Cystobacter fuscus DSM 2262: one gene and its partner. The protein of the gene in region 1 binds, or shares a complex with, the protein of each later gene. Links are inferred from orthologs where the notes say so. Each region holds a gene or a part of one and is shown in the gene's direction. Other genes may lie near its edges.

Evidence for each region.
Region 2: the proteins of uvrA (region 1) and mfd are in contact, whole or in part, in a crystal structure (PDB 4DFC), measured with the Escherichia coli proteins. The link is inferred for Cystobacter fuscus DSM 2262 from one-to-one orthologs.

The regions. Positions count from the first base shown.
Region 1 is NZ_ANAH02000005.1:618,016-625,641, forward strand. Bases 1,558-4,984 are described here. They hold uvrA (excinuclease ABC subunit UvrA), read left to right. Parts: upstream 1,558-1,898; coding sequence 1,899-4,784; downstream 4,785-4,984. Other genes in these bases: D187_RS10055 (metallophosphoesterase family protein), read right to left, coding at 1,558-1,614; D187_RS10065 (thioester reductase domain-containing protein), read right to left, coding at 4,781-4,984. Outside these bases: D187_RS10050 (pyridoxal-phosphate dependent enzyme), read left to right, coding at 1-688; more of D187_RS10055, read right to left, coding at 703-1,557; more of D187_RS10065, read right to left, coding at 4,985-6,241; D187_RS10070 (SDR family NAD(P)-dependent oxidoreductase), read right to left, coding at 6,235-6,969; D187_RS10075 (class I adenylate-forming enzyme family protein), read right to left, coding at 6,962-7,626. UniProt on the Escherichia coli protein: The UvrABC repair system catalyzes the recognition and processing of DNA lesions. UvrA is an ATPase and a DNA-binding protein. A damage recognition complex composed of 2 UvrA and 2 UvrB subunits scans DNA for abnormalities.
Region 2 is NZ_ANAH02000013.1:217,377-225,757, reverse strand. What follows is about bases 1,579-5,760. They hold mfd (transcription-repair coupling factor), read left to right. Parts: upstream 1,579-1,978; coding sequence 1,979-5,560; downstream 5,561-5,760. Other genes in these bases: D187_RS23490 (ASCH domain-containing protein), read right to left, coding at 5,580-5,760; D187_RS23500 (hypothetical protein), read left to right, coding at 1,658-1,864; D187_RS23505 (c-type cytochrome), read left to right, coding at 1,579-1,596. Also shown: D187_RS23510 (hypothetical protein), read left to right, coding at 1-1,094; more of D187_RS23505, read left to right, coding at 1,270-1,578; more of D187_RS23490, read right to left, coding at 5,761-6,023; SitI6 family double-CXXCG motif immunity protein, read right to left, coding at 6,672-7,385; D187_RS23475 (hypothetical protein), read left to right, coding at 7,459-7,929; D187_RS58070 (methyltransferase domain-containing protein), read left to right, coding at 7,994-8,335. UniProt on the Escherichia coli protein: Couples transcription and DNA repair by recognizing RNA polymerase (RNAP) stalled at DNA lesions. Mediates ATP-dependent release of RNAP and its truncated transcript from the DNA, and recruitment of nucleotide excision repair machinery to the damaged site.

The DNA.
Region 1 (7,626 bases):
CGTCGAGGGCATTGGCGAGGACTTCCTGCCGCCCAACGCGGACCTGTCCCGGGTGAAGAAGGCCTACACCATCCCCGACTCGGAGAGCCTCGACACGGCGCGGCAGTTGCTCAAGAAGGCGGGCATCCTCGCGGGCTCGTCCTCGGGCACGCTCATCGCCGCCGCGCTGCGCTACTGCCGCGAGCAGACCAGCCCCAAGCGCGTGTGCACCTTCGTGTGCGACAGCGGCAACAAGTACCTGTCCAAGATGTTCAACGACTTCTGGATGGCCGATCAGGGCTTCCTGCCGCGCGCGGCCCACGGGGATTTGCGCGACGTCATCACCCGCCGCTACTCGGACCGGGCCGTCGTCACCCTGGCCCCCACCGACACGCTGCTCATCGCCTACGGGCGCATGAAGCTCTACGACGTGTCGCAGCTCCCGGTGCTCGACGGGGGCAAGGTGGTGGGGATGATCGACGAGTCGGACCTGCTGCTCGCGGCCATCAATGACGAGACGCGCCTGCGCCTGCCGGTGCGCGACTTCATGTCCACGCGCCTGCAGACCGTGGACGTGCGCACCCCGGTGCCCGAGCTGCTCAGCTCCCTGGACAAGGGCTATGTGCCCATCGTCATGATGGGGGACGAGTTCATCGGACTCATCACCCGCATCGATCTGCTCAACCACCTGCGCCGCAAGCTGCGCTGAGCAGGCGCCAGGCCCTACCCCATGGTGCCCAGGGGGGGCGGCTCGGTGGGCGTGGGCAGTGAGCCCAGCCCCCAGGGCTGCCCCGCCCGCCAGGCCACCTCGCCCGAGGCGCCCCACCCGGCGCACACCACCTCGCGGTTCTGGAACTCCATCCAGAACACCGACTCCTCGGGCCTGGCCGCCTGATCCAGACAGGCCACGCGCGTGGGCGTGCGACCCCCGCCCAGGGACACCGCGAAGGCCCGGTGCGAGTGGCCACACAACACCCAGCGCGGATGCACCGTCTCCACCAGCCGCCGGGTGATGGGGTTGCCAATCCAGTACGAGGGCAGCGTGCGGCCCGGCGGCGGCGTCTCCCGCTCCTGGGCCCGCTGGGGCAGGCCACGGGGCCACTCGTGCACGAGCAGCACGTCCATGTCGCGCAGCGCCATCACCCGCTCCACCTCGGGCGCGCGGAAGTAGCCCGCCTGCTTCGCCGTGTCGAGCGAGCGCGGCCGCTTCAACGGCTGCTCGTAGAAGCGCGGCGCGTGGATGCCCGACAGGTAGCCCACCCGCAGGCCGAGCAGCTCCTTGAGCCCGGCGCGCCCCAGGTAGTGCACGTTGGGCGCGAGCGAGAAGCCCTCGGGCTCGTCGTGCAGCGCCTCGAAGTCCTCGTTGTTGCCGCCGATGAAGTACAGGGGCCGCTTCATCGCGCGCACCCCATCCGCGTACGCGGCGAACTCCGCGGGCATGCCGCGCTTGGCGGCCTTGCGCCGGTGATCATCCGCGAGCCGGAAGGCCTCCACGTCCCCCACGGCCAACACCAAGTCCACGGGACGACGGCGCGCCTCCTCGAGCGCGTCGAGCCATGCCTCCACCCGGTGGAAGCGACCATGGATGTCTCCCACACCAACCACCAGGAGTGAGTCCGGAGCCATCGTGCCCATCACCCTGCCCGGCCATCCACGCCCTGTCGAGATCCATCCCCGGGCGTTGTGTCAAAATCAGCGCAAGTGACGCGCACCGCCATGGGGCCTCGCGCGGGGCCTGTCGGAGCGGGCCCTGGCAGCCCACCAGCCAGGTGATCTCCCCGGTCGCACCTCCGCCTGCCCCACCCTCTGGCGGGCCCTTGGATTCGGGTTGAAACACGAACCGTTGAGGACCATCCCACCCCGTGCGCGCGCCCACAATCCCCCCACTGCGCGCCCTTTCAGTGCTAGACCGCGCCCCTATGTCCGAGCCCGACACCCTCTCCATCCGTGGAGCCAAGGAGCACAACCTCAAGAACATCTCCCTGGACATCCCCAAGAAGAAGTTGGTGGTGTTCACCGGCGTCTCCGGCTCCGGGAAGAGTTCGCTCGCGTTCGACACCCTCTACGCCGAGGGGCAGCGGCGCTACGTGGAGAGCCTGTCGGCCTATGCCCGGCAGTTCCTCGGGCAGATGGAGAAGCCGCGGTACGACACCATCCGCGGCCTGTCGCCCACCATCTCCATCGAGCAGAAGGCGGCCAGCAACAACCCCCGCTCCACCGTGGGCACCGTCACCGAAGTGCATGACTATCTGCGCGTGCTCTACGCCTCGGTGGGCGTGCAGCACTGCCCCAACTGCGGCCAGCGCGTGGGCAAGCAGAGCGCCCAGCAGATCGTCGACACGCTCATGGGCTCGCCCGCGGGCACCAAGGCCATGGTGCTCGCTCCCGTGGTGAGCAACCGCAAGGGCGAGCACAAGGACATCCTCACCGAGGCGCTCAAGCGCGGTTTCTCGCGCGCGCGCATCGACGGCAAGGTGAAGAGCCTGGAGGAGAAGATCGAGCTGGACAAGAAGTCCAAGCACGACATCGCGCTCATCATCGACCGGGTCACCATCAAGCCCGAGGGCAAGCAGCGGCTGACGGACTCGGTGGAGACGGCGCTGCGCGAGGGCAAGGGCCTGCTCATCCTCACCAACGAGACGGGAGACCCGGCGAGCGACCGCGTCATGAGCGAGCTCAACGCGTGCCACGCCTGCGGCCTGTCCTTCGGCGAGCTGTCGCCCTCCTCGTTCTCCTTCAACAACCCGCTGGGCATGTGCCCGGACTGCAACGGCCTGGGCACCAAGGCGGAGATGGACCCCGAGCGCATCGTCCCGGACGGCTCGCGCACCATCCGCGAGGGCGCGGTGGAGCCGTGGGCCAACAGCATGAACCGAGGCGAGGGCTGGACGGCGGACTTCGTGGACAGTCTCGCCAGCGCCTTCGGCATCGACCTGGACACGCCCTACGCGAAGCTGCCCGCCAAGTCGAAGAAGATCCTGATGTACGGCGTGGACGGCAAGAGCTTCAACGTGAAGTGGGGCGACGGCGGCAACTACACGATGGAGTGGGAGGGGCTCGTCAACAAGCTGATGCGCAGCTTCAAGACGACCACCTCCGAGGCCGCGCGCACCTACTACCAGAAGTTCTTCAGCGACAAGCCCTGCCCCACGTGTGACGGCGCGCGCCTCAAGCCGGAGAGCCGGGCGGTGAAGGTGCATGGCCGCTCGCTCGTGGACCTCAGCCGGCTGACCATCGGGGACTCGCTGCGCTTTCTCAAGGAGCTGAAGCTCACGGAGACGGAGCGGAAGATCGCCACCGAGCTGCTCAAGGAGATCCGCAGCCGCCTGGGCTTCCTCGAGGACGTGGGCCTGAACTACCTGACGTTGGATCGCACCGCGTCCACGCTGTCCGGCGGCGAGAGCCAGCGCATCCGGCTCGCCTCGCAGATGGGCAGCGAGCTCACGGGCGTCATCTACATCCTCGACGAGCCGTCCATCGGCCTGCACCAGCGCGACAACGGCAAGCTGCTCGGCACGCTCAAGCGCCTGCGCGACCTGGGCAACTCCGTCGTCGTGGTGGAGCACGACGAGGAGACGATGGAGGAGGCGGACTACCTGGTGGACTTCGGCCCCGGCGCGGGAGAGCTGGGCGGCCAGGTGGTGGCCGCGGGCACGCCCGCCGAGGTGATGGACAACGAGAAGAGCCTCACCGGCGCGTACCTCTCCGGCCGCAAGGAGATCGAGGTGCCCGCCCAGCGCCGGGCCCCGGGCAAGAACAAGGTGACCATCCAGGGAGCCCGGGAGAACAACCTCAAGGACGTGACGGTGGACATCCCCCTGGGCCTGTTCGTGGCCGTCACGGGCGTGTCCGGCGCGGGCAAGTCCACGCTCATCAATGAAATCCTCTACCCCGCCGCGGCGCGCGCGCTCTACGAGAGCCGGGAGGTGCCGGGCAAGCACAAGGCGGTGCTCGGGCTGGAGAACCTGGACAAGGTCATCGACATCGACCAGCGGCCCATCGGACGCACGCCGCGCAGCAACCCGGCGACGTACACGAAGCTCTTCGACAGCATCCGCGAGGTGTTCGCCCTGACGCCCGAGGCACGCGCGTTCGGCTACACCGCGGGGCGCTTCTCCTTCAACATCAAGGGCGGGCGCTGCGAGGCGTGCGAGGGAGATGGCGTGAAGCTCGTGGAGATGCACTTCCTCGCGGACGTGTACGTGCCGTGCGAGGTGTGCGGCGGCAAGCGCTTCAACGAAGCCACGCTCCGGGTGCGCTACAAGGGCAAGAACATCGCCGAGGTGCTCGACATGAGCGTGCGCGAGGCGATGCAACTGTTCGCCGCGCACCGGGACATCATGCGCGTGCTCCAGACGCTGGAGGACGTGGGCCTGGGCTACATCCGGCTGGGGCAGAGCTCGCCCACGCTGTCGGGCGGCGAGGCCCAGCGCATCAAGCTGGCGCGGGAGCTGGCGCGCGTGGCCACCGGCCGCACGCTCTACATCCTCGACGAGCCCACCACGGGCCTGCACTTCGAGGACATCCGCAAGCTGTTGCAGGTGCTCAACCGGCTGGTGGAGGCGGGCAACACGGTGCTCGTCATCGAGCACAACCTGGACGTCATCAAGAGCGCGGACTGGGTGATCGACATGGGCCCCGAGGGTGGAGCGGGTGGAGGACAGCTGCTCGCCACGGGCACGCCGGAGCAGGTGGCCGAGGTGAAGGAGAGCTACACCGGGCGCTACCTCAAGTACGTGCTGACGAAGAAGCGACGCCACCGCGTGGGCCAGCGGCCCCCCGAGGTGGCGTCCCCCGCCGCCTAGCCCGCGTCCGCGCGGCGCATCGGCTCACCCACCGCCCGCGCCGCGTAGCGCACCAGCAGCTCCGGCGAGAAGGCGGGACAGCCCACGCCGTGGGCCTTCAGGTCCGCCTGAGTCTGCTCGCAGCCGAGGATCGCCACGCGGTCGCGCGCCAGGCGGTCGAGGATCGTCTTTCCATCCTCGGCGTTGGGCGTGAAGAGCGGGCGGACGGGAGCGAGCGCGTTGGGCTCCCGCCGATCGATCGCGCCGAGCAGCATCCGCAGCCACTCCGCGACGGGAACCAGGCGGAGGGGGTAGCCCTGGGAGTCGAGCTGCTTCACGAAGTAGTTCCAGGTGATCGGCGCGGGGTGACTCATGTGGAAGATCTTCCCGAGGGAAGACCCCTGGAGCGACAGGCGGATGATGCCGCGGCTCACGCAGTCGACGGGGACGGCGGCCATCTCGTGGTCCCAGTCCGGCGCGGCGCCCAGTTGGATGCACCCCTCGAGCATCAGTCGGTACAGGTCCGTGGCTTCCCACGCCCCGGTGGCGGAGTGTCCCGTGAGGAAGGGCGTGCGGTAGATGGTGACGGGCAGACCACGGCCGCGCGCCTCGACGACGAGCTGCTCCGCGACCCACTTGGTCTCCTCGTAGCCGAGCGCCATCGGCCCGCAGGGGCCCACCGGCGTCGACTCACTCACCGTGGCCCTCGCGTGTTGCAGTCCGCAGAAGACGCCGAGCGTCGAGATGTAGTGGAACTCCTTGGTGCGGCCCGCGCAGGCGAAGCGAAGTGCCTCCTCGGTGCCGATGACGTTCGAGGGCTTGAGCGTCGTGTAGGGGTAGAGGAAGTTGATCCACGCCGCGCAGTGGTGGACGACCCCGACGCGCGACGCGAGCTCCTCGTACTCCTTCACGGAGAGCCCGAAGCGCGGCTGCGAGACGTCCCCCACGATGGCGCGGACGCGGCGCAGGCGATCACCCAGGGGCAGACCGCGGCGCTCCATGCTCTTCGCCACGCGGGTAAGGGCCGCGTTGGCGTCCTCGGCGCGGACGAGACAGTGGATCACCGCGTCTGTCTGGTCGAGAAGTTCATCGAGCAGGTGGCTGCCCAGGAAGCCCGTGGCGCCCGTGAGGAGAATGTCCTTCGAACCCGTGGCCCGAAGGGAGGACGGAACGACGTCCGCGGCGAGCACCACGTCCGCCTCCACGGGCGTCGACTCCTTGGCGCCCTCCGCTGGCGAGAGGGAATAGGCCCGGTAGAGATCGCCCAGCGTCCGGATGCTCGTCACGTCGACCCCGCCCTGGGTGAACGGGGCCACCTTGCATTCGTCATCCAGGGTGACGATCACCCGCGCCATGGACATGGAGTCGAGTCCGAGCGTGGACAGCTTCGTCTCGTCGGCGGTCGATTCGAGCTTCCGTCCGTCCTCCGAGAGGACTTCATTGATGACCTTGCATACCGCGTCTTTGATTTTCAACATGTCAGTCCTCCATCGACCAGGAGCGTTTGCCCGGTGATGAACCCGGCCGCCGGGGACATCAGGAAACGAATCACGCCGACCATCTCCTCGATGTGGCCAACGCGCTTGAGCGGCGTGCGCTCGACGATTTTCTTGACCTGATCCGAATCGAGCAGCGCCGTGCTCATCGCGCTCTCGAAATAGCCGAGCGCGACCGAGTTGACGCGAATGCCTTGCGAGCCGACCTCTCGCGCGAGCCCGCGCGTGAAGCCATCCACGGCGGCCTTGGTCGCCCCATACGCCGCGACGCCCTTGATGCCGCGCACGGCGGAGACGGACGAGACATTGATGATGATGCCCTTGCGCGCGCGAACCATGCCGGACAGACACGTCTGCGACAGGTTCATGACCGCTTCCACGTTCACCGCGAGGGCCTTGTGCATGTCGTTTCTCTTCGTGAAGAGAAACAGCCCATCGGTGGCGAACGCCGCGTTGTTGACGAGCGTGCCGACCGGGCCGAACCGGCGCGTGCACTCGGCGACGAAGCGGTCCAGCCTCGGCGCGTCGGTGATGTCGCACTCCTCCCAGTAGAAGCGGTCCGGATGTCCGGCCAGGCAGCCGTCGATGAAGGGTGTCTTGCCACGGCTGAAGGTCGCGACCGGGTAGCCGTCCGCGAGCAGGGCGCGCACCAGGTGCTCGCCCAGACCACGGCTTCCACCACTCACGATGACGAGGGTTTTCTCAGACATGAGCCGTCCTGGTGCGCGCCTTCTTCATGCGCTCATTGGAGAGATCACTCTCCGTGACCGTCACGACCGCGGGGATCTTGAAGGCATCCAGTTTGTCCTTGCAGAACTCGCGCACCCGCTTGCGGACCTCGTCAACGGGCTCGGGCCGGGCGAGCCGCACCGTCGCCACGACGACCTGTCCGACGAGGGGGCTCGCCCTGCCCTGCACGAGCACGTCCTTGACGTTGGGCACGCCGAGGATGACGTTCTCCACCTCCTGGGGAAAGACCTTCTGGCCGCCGACGTTGATGAGCTCGGACTGTCGGCCGAGGACGCGCACGTAGTCGCCGCGCACCTCGACCGCGTCGCCCGTATCCATCCACCCCTCGGCGTCGAATGGCGAGGGCGCGTTGAGGTAGCCGAGCATCGCCATCTTCGTGCGGATACGCAGCGTGCCCCCTTCGACCTTCGCCTCGTACCCCGCGCCGCCGATCTGAATCCACAGCGAGTCATCGGACTCGGAGCGCGTGGCGAGCGCGCCGAGCTCGCTGAGGCCATAGGTCTGCTTGATGCGCACGCCTGGCAGGGCGCGGTGCACCGCCCGGAGCGTCGACTCGGGCATGGGCTCGGTGCCGTAGGTGATCAGCTCGAGCGACGAGAGATCGTAGCGCTGGTGCG
Region 2 (8,381 bases), on another replicon or contig:
TGCTCTTCGGCGGCTTCTACGCGCTGTGGCGGGTGGCGCGCGACGAGTGGAAGCCGTGGGGCTACCTCGTGGCGGGAGCCTGCGCGGGCGCCACGCTGGCCGCCGAGTACACCGGGGGCCTGGGCGTGCTGGGCCTGGTGCTGTACGCCGCGCTGAGCGTGTTCTGGCGCGAGGAGCCCTCCCGGGCCCGCGCGCGCCGGTTGCTCCAGGGCACCGGACTCGCCGTGCTCGGGGCCCTGCCCTTCGTGGCGGGGTTGATGCTCTACCACCAGGCGGCCTTCGGGCACCCGCTCGAGACGGGGTACAAGCACCTCAACGACGCGGCCTACCAGCCCTGGCACCTGGGGGGCTTCCTCGGCATCCGCTACCCGGATCCGCGCGCCTTCGCCCTCTCCTTCTTCTCCCCGCTCCGGGGCCTGTTCACCCTCTCGCCCTTCCTGCTGCTCGCGCTGCCCGGACTGGGCGTGCTCGCACGCGAGGCGCGCACCCGCCCGGAGATGCGGGCGCACCTGGGGCTCACGGTGGCGCTGCTGCTCGGCTACACCTACTTCACCTCGTCCTTCTCCTATGACTCCTGGGGCTGGACGACGGGCCCCCGCCACCTGACGGGACTCGTGCCCTTCCTCCTGCTGCCCGTGGGCCTGCTGCTGGAGCACGCACGGAGCGCGCGACGGAGGGCCTGGGCAGGCGTCGCCGCCGCGCTGTGCACCACCTCCATCGTGTTCACGGGACTGGCCACCTTCGTCAACTACGTCCCGGACGACGTCTCCAACGTGGTGCTCGGGCTGGCCGTGCCGCTGCTCCGGGCCGGCTACGTGCCCCCGAACGTGCTGAACCTGCTCGGCCTGCCCAACCCGGTGGCGGGCCTCGCCCTGGGGCTCGTGCTGCTCGGCGTGGCGCTCTGGGTCTTCGTTCGTCTGGCCTCGGCCGGGGAGCGGCCCGGACGTGCTCCTCTCCTGGCTGGGCTGGCGGCCTTCGCCGTGCTGCTCGGCATCCAGGCCGTCACCGTGCGGCATGACGCCCATGACCAGGGCGCGGTGAACCTCCTGGAGCAGGTGTGGCTCGTTCCCCCGGGCCGGACGCTGTTGTTTTGACCCTCCGTGAACCTCCGCGCGGGGGGAGCGGGGAAGCCTCCGCCCGACTGGCACGCCGCCTCGACGGCCACCCAGGGAAACCCGGGAAGCGGGTGGGATTCTCCCTGGCCATCTCTGGCCCGATGAGTTGACATCCACACATCGCGCCGGGCCGACGCCCGACTGGAGGTCCCACATGAAGTTCCGGTTCGCCCTGTTGATGCTCTCCCTCGCGGCCACCGCCGCCCAGGCCCAGGAAGACACCGTCGCCGAGACGTGGACGGCCAAGTGCAAGTCCTGCCATGGCCCGGACGGCAAGGGGCAGACCCAGATGGGCAAGAAGGAGGCCATCCAGGACCTGTCCCTGCCCTCCTGGCAGAAGTCCTGGACGGACGCGCGGATCCGCGAGGTCATCGCCGAGGGCTCTCGCGACAACAAGAAGATGAAGGCCTACAAGGACAAGCTGACCCCTCAACAGATCGACGCCCTCGTGGCGTACGTCCGCGGGTTCCAGAAGGGCTGAGCCGCCCGGGGCTGAATATACCCAGGAAGCCCGGCGTCCCCGCCGGGCAGGAGGCAGTTCCATGCGCACCCTGACCTTTGCCCTCGTCTCCCTGCTCGCCCTGACCTTCGCCTCGCGGTTGTCCGACCGCCCGACGGCCCACCCGGACCCGGAGGGCACCCAGCCCACGGGGACCTCGCTGTCCAAGGGGGGCAGTGGGGGTGGGAAGGACGGCGGCAGCGGCGGGGGGGACGACGATGACGAGGACTTCACGGTGGTACACGCGTAGCCAACCGGGCGCCTGGGCCCCCGGATGACCTGCATCCGTCGCTTCCCGCGCTCTTCCGTTGACCCCCTGGGGTCCGGCTCCTAATTACCGGAACACGCCTCGTGGCGTCTCCGGATGGACACTCCTTTTACCCAGAAGCTCGATGCGGAGGGCCTCCGCGCGCCTCCAGTGGCCGGTGACCCCGTGGCGCGCGTCGTGGAGCTGCTGCGCCCCGGCCAGCGCGTCCGCACCCAGGGACTGCAGGGGGCGGGACGGGGCTATGCGCTCGCCCGGCTGCTGCGCACCCTGAAGGCCCCCCTGGTGTGCATCGCCCCCGATGAGGAGGCCGCGGACGCCCTCGCCCACGATCTCGCCTTCTTCCTGGGCGGCCCGGGCACGCCCCGCGAGCCGCGTGTCCTGCGGATGCCCGCGGACGAAGTCCTCCCCTACGACGAGCTCTCCCCGGACGCGGACGTCGTCGCGGACCGGCTCGGCGCGCTCTTCCACCTCAACCAGGGCACCCGCGCACCCGCGCTCGTGCTGTCCCTGCGCGGACTCTTGCGCAAGGTGCTGCCGCCCCAGGTGATGAAGGAGCTGTCCGAGCGGCTGAGCGTGGGCCAGGACTTCGACCGCGACGAGCTCGCGCGCAAGCTCGCCCACATGGGCTACCAGTCCAGCCCCCTCGTCGAGGACCTGGGCACGTTCTCCGTGCGCGGCGGCATCATCGACGTCTTCAGCCCGCTCTACGACAAGCCCGTCCGCATCGAGTTCTTCGGCGACACCATCGAGTCCATCCGCGTCTTCGATCCGGAGACCCAGCGCACGGTGGATCCGCTCAAGGAGATCATCCTCCTGCCCGCGCGCGAGGTCATCTTCTCCGAGAAGACGCGCGTGCACGCCGAGGCGGCCGCGCGCGCCGTGGCCGATCGCATCAACCTGCCCACCTCGAAGCTGCGCGAGCAGCTCGATGCCCTCCACGAGGGACTGCCCGGCTTCGGGCTCGAGGCGCTGCTGCCCGGCTTCTTCCCGGGAGGACTCGGCACCGTCTTCGACTACCTGGCGCAGTGGAGCGCGGAGCCGCTCTTCTACCTGGATGATCCGCTGAGCCTCGAGCGCGCCGCCGAGGACTTGTGGGCCGACATCACGCGCTCGGCCCAGGCCGCCCACGAGCGGCAGGATCTCGCCCTGCCGCCCGAGCAACACTTCCTCACCCGGGAGCAGGCCGAGCAGCGGCTGCGCGCCTTCCGGGTGATGGAGGGTGGAGGCCTGTCGCTCTCCCAGGGCGAGGCCCCCGTGCACTTCTCGTACGGCACGACCCAGGACGTGCGCGAGGCCATCCTCGCCCACCACGGAGAGGAAGGCGCGCTCACCCCGCTCATCGAGCGGCTCCAGCGCTGGCGCGACAGCCACATCGCCTGCGCCGTGGCGTGTGGCACCCTGAGCCAGGCGGACCGGCTCAAGCGACTGCTGCTCGACCGCAACGTCATGGTGCGCGTGCACACCGAGCCGCTCGCGGACGCCGCCCGGCTCTACGAGCCCGCCATCTCCGCCCACCTCTTCGCGCTCGAGGTGAGCCACGGCTTCGTGGACCCGAGCCCCGGGGGCTTCGCGCTGCTGTCGGACGAGGAGATCTTCGGCGCCCGCTCGCGCCGCCGCGCGCGGCGCTCCAAGAGCCTGGATGCCTTCGCCGCGGGCTTCAAGGATCTCAAGGAAGGCGATCTCATCGTCCACACCGACTTCGGCATCGGCCGCTACCAGGGCCTGACGAAGATGCAGGTGAACAACGTGCCCGGGGACTTCCTCGTCCTCGAGTATGCGGGCAAGGACAAGATCTACCTGCCGGTGGGCCGCATGCGGCTCATCCAGAAGTTCACCGGGGGAGATCCCTCCCAGGTGACGCTGGACAAGCTGGGCACGACGTCCTGGGAGAAGACGAAGAAGAAGGTCAAGGAACAGCTGCTCAAGATGGCGGCGGATCTGCTCAACATCGCGGCGGCGCGGCGCGCGCACCCGGGACACGCCTTCTCGCCGCCGGACCGCTACTTCGCCCAGTTCGAGGCGGACTTCGAGTTCGAGGAGACGCCGGACCAGGCCAAGGCCATCGAGGACGTGCTGGCGGACATGCAGAAGAGCGAGCCGATGGACCGGCTCGTGTGCGGCGACGTGGGCTACGGCAAGACGGAGGTGGCGATGCGCGCCGCCTTCAAGGCCACGCTGGATCGCAAGCAGGTGGCGGTGCTCGTGCCCACCACGGTGCTGGCCCAGCAGCACTACCTGTCGTTCAAGAAGCGCTTCAAGGACTACCCCGTCACGGTGGAGGTCATCTCCGGCCTGAAGAAGGCGCCCGAGGTGCGTGAGCTGCTCAAGCGCGCCAAGGAGGGCAAGGTGGACATCCTCATCGGCACGCACAAGCTGCTGGGCGGGGAGGTGGCGTTCAAGGATCTGGGGCTCTTGGTGGTGGACGAGGAGCAGCGCTTCGGGGTGAAGCACAAGGAGCAGATCAAGCGGCTGCGCTCGCAGGTGGACGTGCTGACGCTGTCGGCCACGCCCATTCCGCGCACGCTGCACATGGCCATGTCGGGCGTGCGCGAGATGAGCATCATCGCCACACCGCCGCAGGACCGGCGCGCCATCCGCACCTTCGTGATGAAGTACGACCCGACCACCATCAAGGAGGCCATCGAGCGGGAGCTGGCCCGCGGCGGCCAGGTCTTCTTCGTGCACAACCGGGTGGAGTCGCTGCCCGCCACGGAGAAGCAGCTGCGCGAGCTGATGCCCCAGCTCACCATTGGCGTGGCGCACGGGCAGATGGGCGAGGGGCAACTGGAGAAGGTGATGCTCGACTTCACCGAGAAGCGCTACCAGGTGCTCCTGTGCACGAGCATCATCGAGAGCGGCATCGACATCTCCAACGCCAACACGATGATCGTGGACCGGGCGGACACGTTTGGCCTCGCGCAGCTCTACCAGTTGCGAGGACGCGTGGGCCGCTCGCGCGAGCGCGCGTATGCGTACCTGCTGGTGCCCTCGCGCCGAACGGTGAGCAAGGACGCGCAGCGGCGGCTGGAGGTGCTGCAGCGCTTCACCGAGCTGGGCGCGGGCTTCTCCATCGCCAGCCATGACCTGGAGATCCGCGGCGCGGGCAACCTGCTGGGCGCGGCGCAGTCGGGCTCCATCTCGGCCATTGGCTTCGACATGTACGCGCAGCTGCTCGAGGAGGCGGTGGCCGAGGTGCGGGGTGAGCCGCCCCAGGTGCGCATCGAGCCCGAGGTGACGCTGCCCATCGCGGCGCTCATCCCCGACGACTACGTCCCGGACGTGCACCAGCGGCTGGTGTTCTACAAGCGCTTCAGCCAGGCGGGCACGCCGGACGAGGTGCAAGACCTGCGCTCGGAGCTGGTGGACCGATTCGGCGAGGCACCGGACGAGGTGGACAACCTCTGCGAGCAGGCGCTGGTGAAGATCGACATGCGCGAGCTGCGCGTGCGCGGGCTGGAAGGTGGACCGGGCCGGCTGTCTGTCATTCTCGGCGGAGACGCGCTGCTGGATGGCGCGAAGCTGCTGGCGCTGGTGCAGCGATCCAAGGGCTACTACCGGCTGACTCCGGACATGAAGCTGCTGGTGAAGCTCGGCGCCGAGGTGAAGGGCCCCGCGCTCATCGCCGAGGCCAAGAAGGTGATGCGCGACCTCTTCACCTGCGCCCAGCCCCAGCATTAAGGCCATGCACGAGGAACTGTCAGGCCGCGCGGAGGAGTTTTCGCAGGGTCCCGTTGGGAACGAGCGCAGTGAACGGCTCCGGGCAGTACATGTAGCTCTGTGGCGGCGTGAATCCAGGCCGGACCCGCCGCAGCTCGTCGAGGGAAATGGGCGGAAGCGTCACCGTTCGTCCGATGGCGATCGCCACCGCACGGTCCGTGTTGCGGAAATACTCGGTGTAGTCCTCTTCCTGGATGCCGAGGACGGACCGATGCTGCTTCCAGAGCGTAGCCACCGGCATCTCGAATTCCTCCTGGACGAGGAACGCGCCCGTGAGAGCCTGGGTGGGCGATGACGTGTAGATCACCACGACATCTCCCGGATTGGTCCCCATCCTCCGCTTTCGAAGCTCGAACCTCTTCTCTCCAGAGAGAATGAGTTCGGAGTACTGGGGTCTGATGGAGAGTAAGAAATAGCGTCTCACGCGAGTTTATCCTTCTCCACCATCCTACGCTCCGGGACTGACGCCAGTTTTTGGATGGCGTGGTATCGCGGTTGAATTGGAACGACGTGTGTTTGTGCTCCGTCTTCCTTCAGGAGGCGGGATCCGTACCCGCGGTGGAAGGCCATGGGAGCCAATCATGCGACTCCAGTCGTCGAGACAGCCGTAGAGGCGTGATTGCACAGTTCATTGCTGGATGAGTGCCAAGTTGTTGATCTCCCTCGAAATCTGGCTCATCAGGCTACTTGGTGGCTTGGAAATGCCCGAGGCAGCTTCCTGGTTGACAGGAACTTTCATCCTGCGTCCTGTCCGGTCCCACCATCCACATTCTGATCGAATGGGACACCTCCATCCAAACGCGAGCTGGTGAAGTCATCGAAGAGAGGAGACGGCACCGGGCTCCGCTTGAGGATCTCGGGCTGGATATGAGAGTACTGCGTGCTCAACGCTCGCGCTCCCAACACGGACGAGCCCTGGCTTCGAGCCTCGGCATCCGCCTCCACCACCAGTCCCCGCACCGCACGCCACCTTTCCTCTTGCCTCAGTCCTTTCCAGAACCAATGAGGTTGCGGATGCTGACAGTGCTTTCGTCGGCCTGTTTGCGGCGAGCCATGGCCCGAACAGTCTACCTCAGCGAACGGGCAACTCGCGGAAGTCGACCTCCTCAAAATCAAGGCGCCTGACCGTGTCCACGAAGCGCTCGGTGGCGATGAAGATGGTCTCGAAGTCGCTCAGCCGGAACACATCAGTGTGAGCCGGAAGCGACGCTGCATCCAGAATGGGATCCTCCGGGAAGGCGAAATCGTCCCAGTCACACTTGGAGCACCTGGGGGGCCGCTCCGGCGTGCAGTCCGGGTGTAGCCCGCCATGAGGGGGAATCTCCAACTCCAGCAGCTCGGGGGGATTCCCCTGACGGAAGCGCAACTCCGTTCGGAATCCTCGTAGGCCCCGCACTCCCGCGTCCCGCAGCCGATCCAGTGCCTCGGGATGCACCAATGGCATCTCGGCGTAGTAGAAGAATAGCGGGCTGAAGGTGCCAGTGGCAGTGCCCACCAGTGGGCCGAATTTCGTTCCAGGGAGCAACGGGCTCTCGGGAGGCACGAGGGGCCGCACCCGCTCACGTAGCCGCGTGAACTCGTCGAAGGGCTCCGGTCTGGGCGCCTCGTACTCGCCGCGCTCGGGAAGGGCGGACATGTCCACGCCCGGGTACGCGGTGAAGCCCCCGGCCCAGGTGGCTTTACATTCAGGGCAGCGAAGCCCGGGAAGGGCCCACTTGTGCGTAGCGCTGAGGTGACCTGTGTACCTTGATTGTTTTGGCGCTCGGAGCCGGTAGAACTTCGTCATCTCGTCACCTCACCTAGCCTCCATGGAGGTATGACACGATGGGGCCCGTCAGTTCAAAGCGATGGAGAGAGCAATGAGCGGCGGACAAGAGTGGCGGGGCAACTGGGCGGTCCGCCTGTTCGAGCGGGTCCGCGAGCGTGGCTACGATTCGCTCACCGCCTTCGCTGATGCGCGCCCCACCGCCTCGCTGGCGACACTGGCCAAGGAGCTTGGCGAGGACGACGTCGCCGGAGTGCAGGTGCTGCGCGGGCTGCTCGCCGAGGCGGAGCGGAGCAAGCAGGTCACTCGCTTTGTGCGAGATGTATTCGTGCGCCTGTGGTCCCAGAGCGTCCCGGACGGTTGGCCCGCAGTGCTGGACGACGCCAACCGATTCAAGGTGGCCAAGGCTCTCGGCTCGTGGTTTGCCGACACCCCAGAAACCCATAGGGACCGAGCCGACAAGGCCAGCGATGCGCTCCTCGCCACACCACCGCAGCCTGGCTGGCGCCCGCTCGGCCCCGACGACGAGTTGCTGCGCACGCTCTTGCCCGATGAGGAAGCTTGAAACCTATTCTTTGGCCAACAACAACCAGACCCGGCTGCACGTTTCCCAGACCGGTGAAAAAGACATGACCACCCAGAGACCACCGCAGCAGTCCTGGTGGGCCGAGCGCCTCACCACCATCCGCCGGTACGACGAGATGGAGTCCCGCCTCACGGCGTCCGTCAGCGAGCGGATGCTCGATCTCGCCAGCATTCGGCCGGGCATGAGGGTGCTCGATGTGGCTTCGGGGATGGGTGAGCCTTCCCTGCGCGCCGCGCACCGGGTGGGCCCCTCCGGCTTCGTGCTGGGAACGGACCTGTCCGACGGCATGCTGGAGGTCGCACGGGAGAAGGCACGCGCCCAGGCCCTCTCCAACATCGAGTTTCGTACCGCTTCTCCAACCCCGAACTCCTGCGCCCGCTGTTGACGCGCACCGGGTTCGTCATGGAGCACGTCGAGTCCATGCATGTGCC